Regions from separate parts of the Pedococcus bigeumensis genome, predicted to be linked through region 2. Evidence: predicted binding sites of a transcription regulator. Region 2 holds the regulator's gene; each other region holds the start of a gene.

Region 1 (4,270 bases), 230 kb from region 2:
CGCGGTGAGCACTGCCGGGACGCCCTGCTCGTCGGCGAGCCCGAGCAGTCGCCGGGCATGGCTGCGCGAGGCGGGGGTGCCCTCGGGCCCCCCGTGGCAGACCACCTCGACGACGAGGGCATCGGGGGGCAGCCGCCGCCGCCAGCTGCTCAGCAGCTCGCGCGCCAGGTCGGTGCGTCGCGCCAGCAGCGCGCGACCCACGTCGGAGTCGGGACCGAGCAGCACCACGAGCGGGCTGGGCTCTCCTCCGCGGAGCTCTCCTCCCCGGGAAGCTCCTCGTGGGTCTCCTCCTGGCTGTCCACCCCCGCACGCACCGGCCAGCACCGCGACAGAGCTCACCGGCACCCCGCGCTCCCCTCGCAGGTGGGTCTGCGTGACCAGCCGGCACAACGCCGCCCAGCCCACCCCGGCAGGCACCCCGGCTGCGCGCCCCCGCGCGAGGACGGTGACCCGTGGGTGGCGGGCATCGCGCTCGGCACCACCGCGGACCGGCGTCCGGGTCGGGGTGGGAGTGGAGGAGGTGAGAGAGGAGGAGGTGGGAGTGGGAGGCGGGTGCGCCCCCGACGCGGCGGGATGCGCAGCGTCCGGGCCCACTGCGAGGTCGACGCCCAGGACGGGGGCGATCCCGGCGGCGGTGGCTGCCTGGACGAACCGGACCGCGCCGTAGAGACCGTCGCGGTCGGTCAGGGCGAGGACCGGCTGGCGGTGCTGGGCGGCGCGCTCGACGAGGGCCTCGGGGGGCGCCGTGCCGTAGCGCATCGAGAACCCCGACGCGACGTGCAGGTGGGCGAACTCGGCGCTCATGGCGCCGCCCTCGCGCCCGTGGTGGCGAGGTCAGGTGTCGTCGTGGCCAGGGCAGGTGTCGTCGTGGCCAGGGCAGGTGTCGTCGTGGCCAGGGCAGGTGTCGTCGTGGCCAGGGCAGTGGGCACCAGCAGGTGGTCCTGGGACGACACGGTCACCGGTAGACCGAGGGTGTGACAGACGAGGTCGAGGAAGAGCTCGGACTGACGCAGCACGTCATCGGCCTCCCGTGCGCTGTGGCCGTGGTGGCGACGGGCGCCGACCACCTCGAAGAACCCCGCCCACTCGGACAGCTCGGGTGCGACCGTGGGCAGCAGCTCCCACAGGCTGCGCGGACCCGACTGGCCCGTGGGTGGACGACTGGAGGTGCGGGTGGCGACCACGGCGGCGGCAGCCCGCAGCGCCCCGAGCTGGGCCTGGTCGTAGCGCCGGGCGACCTCCTGGCTCTGGCAGGCCTCGAGCAGTGAGTGCCGGGCCCGGTCCAGCAGGTCGAGCGTGGCAGCGGCTCCCGTGGTCGTGCTCGTCGCCCCCATCAGTCGGCGACCCTCAGCAGCCGCCACTGGCTGCCGTGGTCGGCACCCAGGTCGTAGACCCCCACCCCGCAGAGGCGGCCGGCGCTCGCCTCGACCCGCCAGACCTGCCGCTCGCGGGCATCGGTGAGCACGTCGCTGCCACCGTCACGCTCCCGGGCGTCGCGCCACCACGGGCGGCGTTCCTGCCAGCGGTCGAGCACGGCCCGCACGACATAGAGCCGGCCGCGCCAGACAAAGGCCTCGGGCCCGACGGCGCCCACGTCCTCAGCGCCTCCCAGACCGAGGGTCAGGTCGTCACGAGCTCCCTCACGGACCTCGATGGTCTCTTCGTAGCGGCGAACCACGGGATGCTCCTTCACTGGTCGGTGTTGGTCAGGCGGTGGGTGATCAGGCGGGGTGGAAAAGGGCATGGCGCAGCACCGTCGAGGACAGGCGCGACGTCGCATTCAGGTGTTGCGCTCTGGCCCTGTGAAGGGCGGGGTCGAGGCGCCTGATCACAGGGCCAGAGCCGCAGTGCTCCGCGGGCGACTGCATGTCACGATGTGGAGCCGTGAAACGCAGTGTCGTGACCGGTGATGCCGGTCTCGCCGTGAACCACATTCGAACAGGTGTTCGATGAGAAGAACCGTACACCCCGCCACGGACAGCCCGTCAACCCCCGCCGGACGACTGGTGACAGCGCCGCGCGAGCGGCCCTAGTCTTCGGCCATGACCGTGCCCGAGGTGCCGACCCAGGGGGTGACCACCCCCTCCGACGTCACACCCTCCGAAGCCGCGCCGTCCGCCGCCGCGCCGTCCGCCACCCCACTGACCGCCGCCGACCTGACCGGGCACCCCGCCGTGCGGCGAGTGCTCGACACCCTCGCCCTGCACCAGGTCGTCCCCCAGGTCGTCAGCCTTCCCGACGCCGTCCGCACCGCGGCCGCCGCGGCCGCCGCCCTGGGCATCACCCCGGCCGAGATCGCCAACTCCCTCATCTTCCGCGCCCACGCCCCCGACCAGAGCATCAGCCCGGTGCTCATCCTCACCTCGGGCGCGCACAAGGTCGACCTCGTCAAGGTCGCCGAGCTGGTCGACGACATCGACCACCTCGACCGCGCCGACGCCGACTTCGTCCTGGCGACCACCGGGTTCACGATCGGCGGCGTGGCGCCCGTTGGCCACGTCGTCCCGATCCGCACCTTCGTCGACGTCTCCCTCAGCCGGTACCGCCACGTGTGGGCCGCCGCCGGGCACAGCCACACCGTCTTCCGGACCACCTACGAGGAGCTGCTCCGCGTCACCGGCGGACACGCGATCGAGGTCGCCTGAGCGAGCCGCGTCACGGCATACCGGGGGTTGCGACCTGGTCACGCGCCACCTGGTGGACGCACAGGACGTTGCCGTCGGGGTCCTTGAACCATGCGGCCTTCTCGCCACCCATCTCGGCGATGTGGTCGACGGTCTTGAGGTCGGGCAGGTCGTAGTCCTCGAACACGACGCCCCGGGCCTCGAGGTCCGCGACCTCCGCGGCGACGTCGTCGACCTCCCAGGTCAGGGCGGTGCTGGGGTTCTGCGTCCCGGCCTCACGCGGGAGCAGCATCAGCATCGCGCCACCGCTGAGCTGGTACATCAGGCTGCCTTCGTCGTTCGTGCCGAGGTACGGCAGGTCCAGCCGGTCGTAGAAACCCTTGGCGCGATCGATGTCCGCGACAGGAAGCAGCGCCGCAACTGCGCTCGTGGCCAATGACATGACGAGCACCTCCTTCAGGCGTTTCCAGCGTGCCCCCGGTCCGGTTGCTGGTGCTCCACCAAAGCGCGCAGCACAAGTCGGCACAATGGGCGCATGACCACCCCGAAGCCCGTCGAGTGCTGGCTCACCGACATGGACGGCGTCCTCGTCCACGAGGAGAGCGTCATCCCCGGGGCGCCCGAGTTCATCGCCGCACTGCAGGAGTCGGGCACGCGGTTCCTCGTCCTGACGAACAACTCGATCTTCACCCCGCGCGACCTGCGGGCCCGCCTGCTCGCCAGCGGCATCGACGTGCCCGAGGAGTCGATCTGGACCTCGGCCCTCGCGACCGCGCAGTTCCTGGCCGACCAACGGCCCGGGGGCACCGCGTTCGTGGTCGGTGAGGCCGGCCTCACGACGGCGCTGCACGAGGTCGGCTACACGATGACCGAGCGCAACCCGGACTACGTGGTCCTGGGCGAGACCCGCACCTACTCGTTCGAGGCGATCACCAAGGCGATCCGGCTCATCGAGGCCGGTGCCCGCTTCATCGCCACCAACCCCGACGTCAGTGGACCCAGCCCCCACGGCATGCTGCCCGCCACCGGCTCGGTCGCGGCCCTGATCAGCGCAGCCACCGGCCACCAGCCCTACTTCGTCGGCAAGCCGAACCCGCTGATGATGCGCAGCGCGCTCAACCGGATCGACGCGCACTCCGAGTCGACGGTGATGATCGGCGACCGGATGGACACCGACGTCATCAGCGGGCTCGAGGCGGGGCTGCGCACGGTCCTCGTGCTGACCGGCTCCACGCGCCCGGAGCAGGTGGGCCGCTTCCCCTACCAGCCCACGCGCGTCGTCGACTCCATCGCCGACGTCGTGCCCCTCGTCGCCGAGCTGCGACCCTCAGCGCCGGGCTGAGTCCCCGGCCGACGCGCGTATGCCGCGGGGCCGGGTCAGCGGGCGCTGCCGAGAATGCTGTCGAGCAGACCCGGGAAGGTCGCATCCAGCTCTTCGCGACGCAGTGACACCAGCCGCTCGCGCCCCCGCGGCTCGTTGCGGATCACCCCTGCCTCGCGCAGGACCTTCATCAGGTGCGACTTCGTCGACTTGGGCAGGGCCGGGTTCGTGGCACCGCACTGGGCCATCTCGAGCGGGCCGTCCGCGAGGTCGCGGACGATCTGCAGCCGGGCGGGGTCGCTCAGCGCGAACAGCACGTCGGTGA
Region 2 (4,270 bases):
GTGCAAGGCGACGAACATCTCCTGCATCGCCTTCTCCGGGTACGCCGGGAAGTCGGTCTGGGGCTACCCGGTCAGCGCCTCGGGCAACAACTGCGTGAACTACGTGGCCTACCGACTGTCGCGCAACGGAGTCGCCCAGCAGAGTGCGATGGGCAACGGCGGAAGCTGGGCAGCCAACGCCACGAAACGCGGCTTCAAGGTCGACAAGACGGCCACCGTGGGCTCGGTGGCGCAGTGGGGTTACGGCAGCGCCTACGCCCCCGGCTACGGACACGTCGGCTACGTCGAGGAGGTGACCTCCGCCTACATCGTCATCTCCGACTCGTCCTACGGCGGCGGCTACTCCTCGCGCTGGCGAGTGCCCCGGGGCGACCGCAACTGGCCCACCAACTTCATCCACTTCAAGGACCAGGCCTACAAGCCCCCACCCTCGGGCAGCTTCATCAAGGTGCGGGAGACCTCGCAGGTCTTCCGCCTCGTCGGCAAGGCCCCGGTCTTCGCGTCCACCTGGACGGCCTTCGGCGGCACCCAGCCGACCTACCTGATCTCGAGCACCTCGCTGGCCACGCTCCCGATGCGACCGGCTGAGGGCACCTTCATCAAGGGCGCCCAGCGCAAGGAGGCATACCGCATCGCGGGCGGCGCTCCGGTCATCGTGACGTCGTGGACGGTCTTCGGCGGCACCAAGCCGACCGTGGTGGTCGACCAGACGGCGATCGACCGGGCCGGCACCGGCGGGGTGTGGAACCACCTCAACGCCGTGCCCGCGGACGGGACCTTCATCAAGACCGGTCAGCGGCAGGAGCCGTACCGGATCAGCGGTGGGGCGCCGATCCCCATCAGCTCCTGGGCCAACGTCGGTGGGTACAAGACCCCCGTCTACGTCGACCAGCTCGCGGTGGACAAGGCTGGATCGGGCGTGAAGTTCAACCACCTGCGCTTCCACCCCAAGGACGGCACCGTCATCACCGCGCTGCCGGGTATCGCGAGCTACAAGGTCACCGCGGGGATGCCGGTCCGCACCACCACGACGTCGTCAGCCGTGGGGGTCGATCAAGTCGCCATCGAGAAGGCGGGCGACACCTCCGCGATCCGGTGGACCCACCTGGCCAAGGCCAGCTGACTCGGTCGGCGCCGTCAGAGGCTGTCCAGCCTGACGTTGCCCGTCTCCCTCAGCCGGGCAACGCTGCCCGGTCCATCAGCGCTCGTGACCAGGTCAGCCGACGCGCGGGATGAGCAGCGTCTGACCCGCGTGGATGTCACTGCCGGTCAGGTCGTTCGCGATCTGGAGCTGGGCCACGGCCTCGGCCATCGGCAGCTGCGGCAGCTGCTGGGTGGCGATCTCGGAGAGGGTCTGGCCCGCGCCGACGGTGGTGGAGTGGTCGATCACCGTGGCGGACGCACCGCCGCTGAACAGGGCGACGGCCAGGGCCACAGCGGCCACGACGACCGTCAGGGTGAGGGCCAACCGCCCGGCCCGGGTGATGCGCACCGGCGTGGCCGGCACCTCGGGCACCGCAGCCCCGGTGGGCACCGAGACCAGCTGCGGGCGAGCCGGGCGAACGGGGACCCGCACCGGTGCGGGGGCGACGTCCCAAGCGACTGCTGCACTCATCTGGTCCTCCATCGTGGCATCTGCATGCCAGCTGGTTGTCGAGTTCATCGAACGGGTGTGCGAAGAACTGCCTAGGTGATTTCTAGCACGCATGTTCGAACGGATCAAGACACGCGTCGAACACATGTTTGGCACAGACGTTCGAAAGTCATACGCTGTGTTCATGCCCCAAGCACATCAGAGGCCACTGACAACGCTCCTTTCACGCCCGGCCCAGCCGCCCCACGCGTGACATCGAGCAGCACCTGACAGCCCCCTGAACCAGCCGCGGCACAGGCGCCCGACCGGCACCAGCACCACCTGAACACCCCGTACCTGCCCCACCTGAAACCCGTACCTGCTCCAGTGAGGAAGCGGCATGAGCGACGACAACGTCAAGGAACTGCCCGACCGTGATCGCGGCGACGGGCTGACCGTCCGGCAGCGCCGCGTGCTCGAGGTGATCCGCAACTCGGTCGACCGCCGTGGCTACCCGCCGAGCCTGCGCGAGATCGGCGAGGCCGTCGGGCTCACCTCCCCCAGCTCGGTCGCCCACCAATTGTCGACGCTCGAGCGCAAGGGCTTCCTGCGTCGCGACCCCAACCGACCGCGCGCCATCGAGGTCGTCTCACCCGACTCCCCCGCCGACATGCGCGGCTACCGCGGCGGCGCCAGCGTCGAGGACGAGACCGCGACCTACGACGAGACCGGCGTCAACGACCAGCGCCCCGAGGCGTCCTACGTGCCGGTGCTGGGTCGCATCGCGGCCGGGGTGCCGATCCTGGCCGAGGAGACCGTCGAGGACGTCTTCCCGCTCCCCCGCCAGATCGTCGGCGAGGGTCAGCTCTTCCTCCTCCAGGTCGTCGGTGACTCGATGATCGAGGCCGCGATCTGCGACGGCGACTGGGTGGTCGTCCGGCAGCAGCCCAGCGCCGACAACGGCGACATCGTGGCCGCGATGCTCGACAACGAGGCCACCGTCAAGACCTTCAAGCGCAAGGACGGCAAGGTGTGGTTGATGCCGCACAACGCCGCCTTCGACCCCATCGACGGAGACCATGCCACCATCCTCGGCAAGGTCACGGCGGTGCTGCGCCGCATCTGACCTCGACCCTCAGGTGCCGGCTGCCCCGTGTGCCGCGGTACGCCTCGTGCGTGCCGCGGCATACGTGTGGGTGGCCGCGGTCGTCAGGTGCTCGTCACTCCCCCAGGGCGTCGAGCAGGTGCGTGACCTTGGTGGCGAAGCGTTCGCCACCATCACCCTCGGCCCACAGCTCCCAGAGCTCGTTGTCGTCGGACTTCAGGGCGCGGTGCAGGGCCTGCGTCGCGAGCTCCTCGAGCCGCTCGTCGACCTCGATCGGGTCCTCGTCGAGCCAGCGCGGCACGTTCCGCTCCCCGATCACGGCCTCGAAGTCGTCGCTGGCGGCCACCACAGCTGCCGCCGCGACGGCCTCGGACATGGTGGGCGCCTCGATGTAGCCGGACGCTCGGACCACCCGGACGAGGGCGGTCTCCACCTTGCGTCGACGCGCGTCCTGTTCCGACTCCTCGAGCTCGTCGAGGAAGTCGAGTGCGTCGTCGTTCTCGAACGGCCCAACTCCGATGGCGCCCATCTCCGAACCTCCACAGCCTGCGACAGGGGTGCATTTCCGAGAGTGCCAAGCAAGGGCCCGATGCGCCAGCCCCAATGTGTCGGGCTCGTCCGTTGGTACCACGCGGTCCCGACGGAACGACCGAGCGCGGCCCCCAGGGGCTACGCCGATATCCCGTTGCCACCGGCCTGCTGCACCCCCATGCTGGCAACAGCAGCTGTCGGCGTGACCGCGCACCCGAGGCAGCCTTGCGAGGGGGGCTCACCGTGGCACGACACCCAGCAGTGGCGGCCAGCACGCTGGCCTTGGCCGTGGTTCTCGCTGGCGGGTGCGCCGGCAAGGAGCCCGACGGATCGGTGGGCGCCGCCCAGGGCCGCGACACGACCACCAGCCGCACCACGACCACCAGTCCGGCGGAGGCAGACCACCCTCGGGGCGTGATCGCCTTCGGTCACTCCGCGCTGACCGGGCTGAGCGCCGATCCAGACCGTCCGCAGGAGAACTCACCGAAGAGCTCGTGGGCCACAGGGACGGACCCTAAGGTGGACAGCGTCTACCTCCGGCTCGTCAAGGTGCGGCCCGAGACCCAGGGGTCGGTCGCGAACACCGCCGAGAACGGTGCGAAGGCGGCCACCTTGCCGGCACAGGCCGAGGCCGCTCTCGACCAGGTCCCGTTCCCAGCCCTGGCGATCGTCCAGACCATCGACAACGACATCCGCTGCGACGGCAGCGACGCCGCCCACCTGCCCGAGTTCCGGGCGTCGGTGCGCGCCGCCGTCGAGACGGTGCACTCCGCCTCACCCAAGACGACCATCCTCGTGGTGAGCAACTTCGGCAGCCCCGCGGGATACGCCAAGGCGCTGGCCAAGGACCCGGTCGCCGTGGCCGGCTTCGCCGACACGGACCCGTGCTCCCCGTTCACCGGCAAGGGGACGATCAACGCCAAGGGTGTCGCCACGCTCACGGCGATCATCGACAGGTACGAGGCGGAGCAGGTCCGCGCGTGCGCCGGGATCCCTGTGTGCCACACCGACGACGGCACGCTCAGCGGCTACACCGAGCGCCTGGAGCTGCTCGCCTCCGA
Region 3 (4,270 bases), 440 kb from region 2:
CATGGTCGACATCAAGGCGTCCAGCCACCTGGAGAACAACCTTGAGCTGCCGTGGGCCAGCTTCCTCTACGCCGTGTCCACCGTGCACTGCATGTCGGTGTCGCTCGGTCAGGACGGCGACGGGCTGGGAACCGTGTGGGGCACCGAGCTGGCGACACAGATGCTGCGGGAGGCCGGGTTCGACGAGGTGCGGCAGTACGAGCTGGAGCAGGATCCCTTCAACGCGTACTTCGTCTCCCGTCGAGGCAGCGTCACTCAGAGGTAGGCGGTCCCTCCGGCAGCACCATGAACAGCACCGGCAGGTGGTCGTCGGGGAGCCACCAGGGACGACCCTCGCCGACCACCTGCCACCCGGTGCGCCGGTAGAGCTCGACGGCGGAGGTGGTCTCCTGCACGACGTCGAGCACGGGCGTGCGGCCGGACGCGCGGATCGCCCCGACGGCCCGCGCGAGCAACGCCGTGCCGATGCCGCGGCCGACGACCGTGTGGTCGACGAACAGCACGGAGACCGCGGCGAGCTCCTCGCGCGGACGGCCCGCCCCCGCGGTCCACAGGTCGGCCTCCAGGCCGGGCTCGACGCGCGACACCGCGACGTGGCCGACCACCTGGTCGCCGAGCTCGGCGACCCAGGCCGCGTCCTCGTCGGCCCGCGCGATGAACGACTCGACCGGGAAGGGCAGCGGCCAGTTCTGGGGATACCCCGAGTGCGGCTGCTGCGCGGCCAGCACGCCGGCCAGGGCTGGGATGTCGTCGCCGGTGCGCTCCCGCACCACCACCTCGCTCACGGCGCCAGTCATGGCGCCACTGTAGGTCGGGGGCGGGCCGGGGCGAGGCGGCGGTCCGTGCGCCCGTAGCATTCCGGGCGTGACCGACCAGCCCACCATCGGAGTGCTCGCCGTCCAGGGGGACGTGCGCGAGCACCTGTATGCCGTGGAGCAAGCGGGTGCGCGCGCCACCACCGTGCGCCGCACGACCGAGCTCGACACGGTCGACGCGCTCATCATCCCGGGGGGCGAGTCGACGACCATGGACAAGCTGGTCCGGGCCTTCGGGCTGCGCGACCCCTTGCGCGAGAGGCTGGGAGCCGGCATGCCGGCATACGGGTCCTGCGCGGGCATGATCATGCTCGCCGACCGCATCGCCGACGCGCGTCCGGACCAGCAGACCCTCGGGGGGCTCGACATCACGGTGCGGCGCAACGCGTTCGGTCGGCAGGTCGACTCCTTCGAGGAGGACCTGCACATCCGCGCCATCGGCGGCGCCCCCATGCGGGCCGTCTTCATCCGGGCCCCGTGGGTCGAGGAGGTGGGGGAGGGCGTCGACGTGCTGGCCCGCGTCGAGGACGGACCCGCCGCAGGTAGGATCGTCGCCGTTCGTCAGGGGTCGCTGATGGCCACCTCCTTCCACCCGGAAGTGACCGGTGACCACCGGTTCCACCAGTTGTTCGTCGAGATCGTGAGAGGCAAGGCATGAGCGGCCACAGCAAATGGGCAACCACGAAGCACAAGAAGGCTGCCATCGACGCGAAGCGGGGCAAGCTCTTCGCCAAGCTCATCAAGAACATCGAGGTCGCGGCCCGCACGGGCGGTGGTGACCCCACCGGCAACCCGACGCTCTACGACGCCATCCAGAAGGCCAAGAAGACCTCGGTGCCCAACACCAACATCGACAACGCGGTCAAGCGCGGGTCCGGTGCGACGGCGGGCGGCTCAGACTGGGAGACCATCACCTACGAGGGCTACGCCCCCGGCGGCGTCGCCGTGCTCATCGAGTGCCTGACCGACAACCGCAACCGCGCGGCCGCCGAGGTGCGGACCGCACTGACGCGCAACGGCGGCCAGCTGGCCGACCCCGGTTCGGTGTCCTATGTCTTCGACCGCAAGGGCGTCGTCATCGTCCCCAAGGGCGACAAGACCGAGGACGACATCCTCGAGGTGGTGCTGGAGGCCGGCGCCGACGAGGTCAACGACCTCGGCGACTCCTACGAGATCATCTCCGAGGCGACCGACTTCGTCGCCGTCCGCAAGGCCGTCCAGGACGCCGGCATCGACTACGACTCGGCCGAGGCGTCCTGGGTCCCCAACCTCAAGGTGCCGCTCGACGCCGACGGGGCGCGCAAGATGATCCGCGTCATCGAGGCCCTCGAGGACTCCGACGACGTACAGGACGTCTTCGCCAACGGTGACATCAGCGACGAGGTGCTCGCCGAGATCGAGGACGACGACGAGTAGAGGCGTGTTGCTGCGCCTGCAGGTGCGGACCGGTGTGTAGCGTTCGACCCGAACACTTGTTCGGACCCGCGGCGCTGCAGATGGCACCGTGGTCGGGAGATGAGGGAGCAGCTGTCGTGCGCGTACTCGGGGTCGACCCCGGCCTGACCCGGTGTGGCATCGGGGTGGTCGAGGGAGGTCGTGGCCGACAGGTCCGGCTGGTGGCCGTCGGGGTCGTGCGCTCGCCCGCGACCGAGCCCACCGCGGAGCGGCTGCTCTACCTGCAGACCGAGCTCGACACCTGGCTCGACCGGTTCCGGCCCGATGCGATCGCGGTCGAGCAGGTCTTCGCCGACGTCAACGTCGCCAGCGTCATGCACACCATGCAGGCCTCCGCCATCCCGCTCCTGGCCGCCGCTCGACGCGGGCTGCCGGTGGAGCTGCACACGCCCACCGCGGTCAAGGCAGCGGTGACCGGGTCCGGGCGGGCGGACAAGGCGCAGGTCACGGCCATGGTCACCCGCCTGCTGCGACTGGAGTCCGCGCCCAAGCCGGCCGACGCGGCCGACGCCCTCGCCATCGCCATCTGCCACCTCTGGCAGGGCGCGGCGACGAGCCGCCTGCAGGACGCGGCCCGCGCCGAGCAGGCCCGGCTCCGGGCCGCGGTGGCCCGGTGATCGCCAGCGTCCGCGGCGCGGTGCGCCACGTGGGCCTCGACCGGGTCGTCGTGGAGGTCGGGGGAGTCGGCATGCTCCTGCACACCACTCCCGCCACCGCATCGGCCCTGCACCTCGGTCAGGAGGCGCTGCTCGCCACGACACTGGTCGTGCGCGAGGACTCGCTCACCCTCTACGCCTTCGGCTCCGCCGACGAGCGCGACATCTTCGAGCAGGTGCAGACCGTGTCCGGAGTCGGGCCCCGCATCGCCCTCGCCATGCTCTCGGTGCTCGCTCCCGACCGGCTGCGCGCGGCCGTCACCAGCTCCGACCTCGCGACACTCACCAAGGTGCCGGGCATCGGCAGGAAGGGCGCCGAGCGCATCGTGCTCGAGCTGCGCGACAAGCTCGCCATGCCGTCCGGCGCGGCACCCGGGGCGACCGCGGCCCCGGCGAGCCCCAGCGCCGCCTGGCGCGACCAGGTGGCCGAGGCCCTCGTCGGGCTCGGCTACTCCGCCAAGCAGGCCGAGGACGCCGTGTCGCGTGCCGCCGAAGCCGCGCCCGCCGGGGCGGACGTGTCGGCGATGCTCCGCGCAGCCCTGCGCGAGCTGGGGCGCTAGGTCATGGCTGACGGCTTCTCCTCCGAGATGTTCGAGGACTCGTCGGTCGACGCCACGGCGCGCGTGGTCGACGCCGACAGCGAGGGCGACGAGCGCACCGTCGAGGCGGCCCTGCGCCCCCGACGGCTGAGCGAGTTCACCGGTCAGGCGCGGGTCCGCGACCAGCTCTCGCTCGTCCTCGAGGCCGCTCGCCGACGCGGCACCCCACCCGACCACGTGCTCCTGTCCGGCCCGCCCGGTCTCGGCAAGACCACCCTGGCGATGCTGATCGGCACCGAGCTGGAGCGCCCCATCCGCATCACCAGCGGCCCGGCGATCCAGCACGCGGGCGACCTCGCCGCCGTGCTCTCCTCGCTGATGGAGGGCGAGGTGCTCTTCCTCGACGAGATCCACCGGATGTCGCGCTCGGCCGAGGAGATGCTCTACCTCGCGATGGAGGACTTCCGGGTCGACGTCATCGTCGGCAAGGGGCCCGGCGCCACCGCGATCCCGCTCGAGCTGCCGGCCTTCACGGTCGTGGGCGCGACCACCCGCGCCGGGTTGCTGCCCGCCCCGCTGCGCGACCGCTTCGGCTTCACCGGACACCTCGACTTCTACGCCGCCGACGACCTCGTCACGATCCTCGAGCGCTCGGCCCGGTTGCTCGAGGTGTCTGCCGACACCGACGGGATCACCGAGATCGCCCGCCGCTCCCGTGGCACACCGCGGATCGCCAACCGGCTCCTGCGCCGGGTGCGTGACTGGGCGCAGGTGCACGGACGCCACGTCGTCGACGAGGAAGCGG

The links. The regulator LexA, encoded in region 2, represses DNA repair genes until DNA is damaged. The targets are predictions, from matches to a motif close to TCGAACANNTGTTCGA.
Region 1: the regulator LexA is predicted to act here: its motif matches at 1,935-1,950, upstream of ABD262_RS05430 (YbaK/EbsC family protein).
Region 3: the regulator LexA is predicted to act here: its motif matches at 2,280-2,295, upstream of ruvC (crossover junction endodeoxyribonuclease RuvC).

The regions. Positions count from the first base shown of each region.
Region 1 covers NZ_BAAAQS010000001.1:1,128,432-1,132,701, reverse strand. Annotated here, with positions in the region: gene ABD262_RS05445 (DNA polymerase III subunit alpha) at 1-804, opposite strand, end outside; gene ABD262_RS05440 (SAV_6107 family HEPN domain-containing protein) at 801-1,334, opposite strand; gene ABD262_RS05435 (DUF6504 family protein) at 1,334-1,678, opposite strand; gene ABD262_RS05430 (YbaK/EbsC family protein) at 2,043-2,645, shown strand; gene ABD262_RS05425 (VOC family protein) at 2,656-3,066, opposite strand; gene ABD262_RS05420 (HAD-IIA family hydrolase) at 3,160-3,966, shown strand; gene ABD262_RS05415 (ArsR/SmtB family transcription factor) at 4,002-4,270, opposite strand, start outside.
Region 2 covers NZ_BAAAQS010000001.1:900,143-904,412, reverse strand. Annotated here, with positions in the region: gene ABD262_RS04390 (CHAP domain-containing protein) at 1-1,123, shown strand, start outside; gene ABD262_RS04385 (LysM peptidoglycan-binding domain-containing protein) at 1,217-1,615, opposite strand; gene lexA (transcriptional repressor LexA) at 1,974-2,699, shown strand; gene ABD262_RS04375 (DUF4259 domain-containing protein) at 2,794-3,207, opposite strand; gene ABD262_RS04370 (SGNH/GDSL hydrolase family protein) at 3,453-4,270, shown strand, end outside.
Region 3 covers NZ_BAAAQS010000001.1:1,337,038-1,341,307, forward strand. Annotated here, with positions in the region: gene ABD262_RS06425 (class I SAM-dependent methyltransferase) at 1-265, shown strand, start outside; gene ABD262_RS06430 (GNAT family N-acetyltransferase) at 252-797, opposite strand; gene pdxT (pyridoxal 5'-phosphate synthase glutaminase subunit PdxT) at 865-1,473, shown strand; gene ABD262_RS06440 (YebC/PmpR family DNA-binding transcriptional regulator) at 1,470-2,231, shown strand; gene ruvC (crossover junction endodeoxyribonuclease RuvC) at 2,348-2,887, shown strand; gene ruvA (Holliday junction branch migration protein RuvA) at 2,884-3,486, shown strand; gene ruvB (Holliday junction branch migration DNA helicase RuvB) at 3,490-4,270, shown strand, end outside.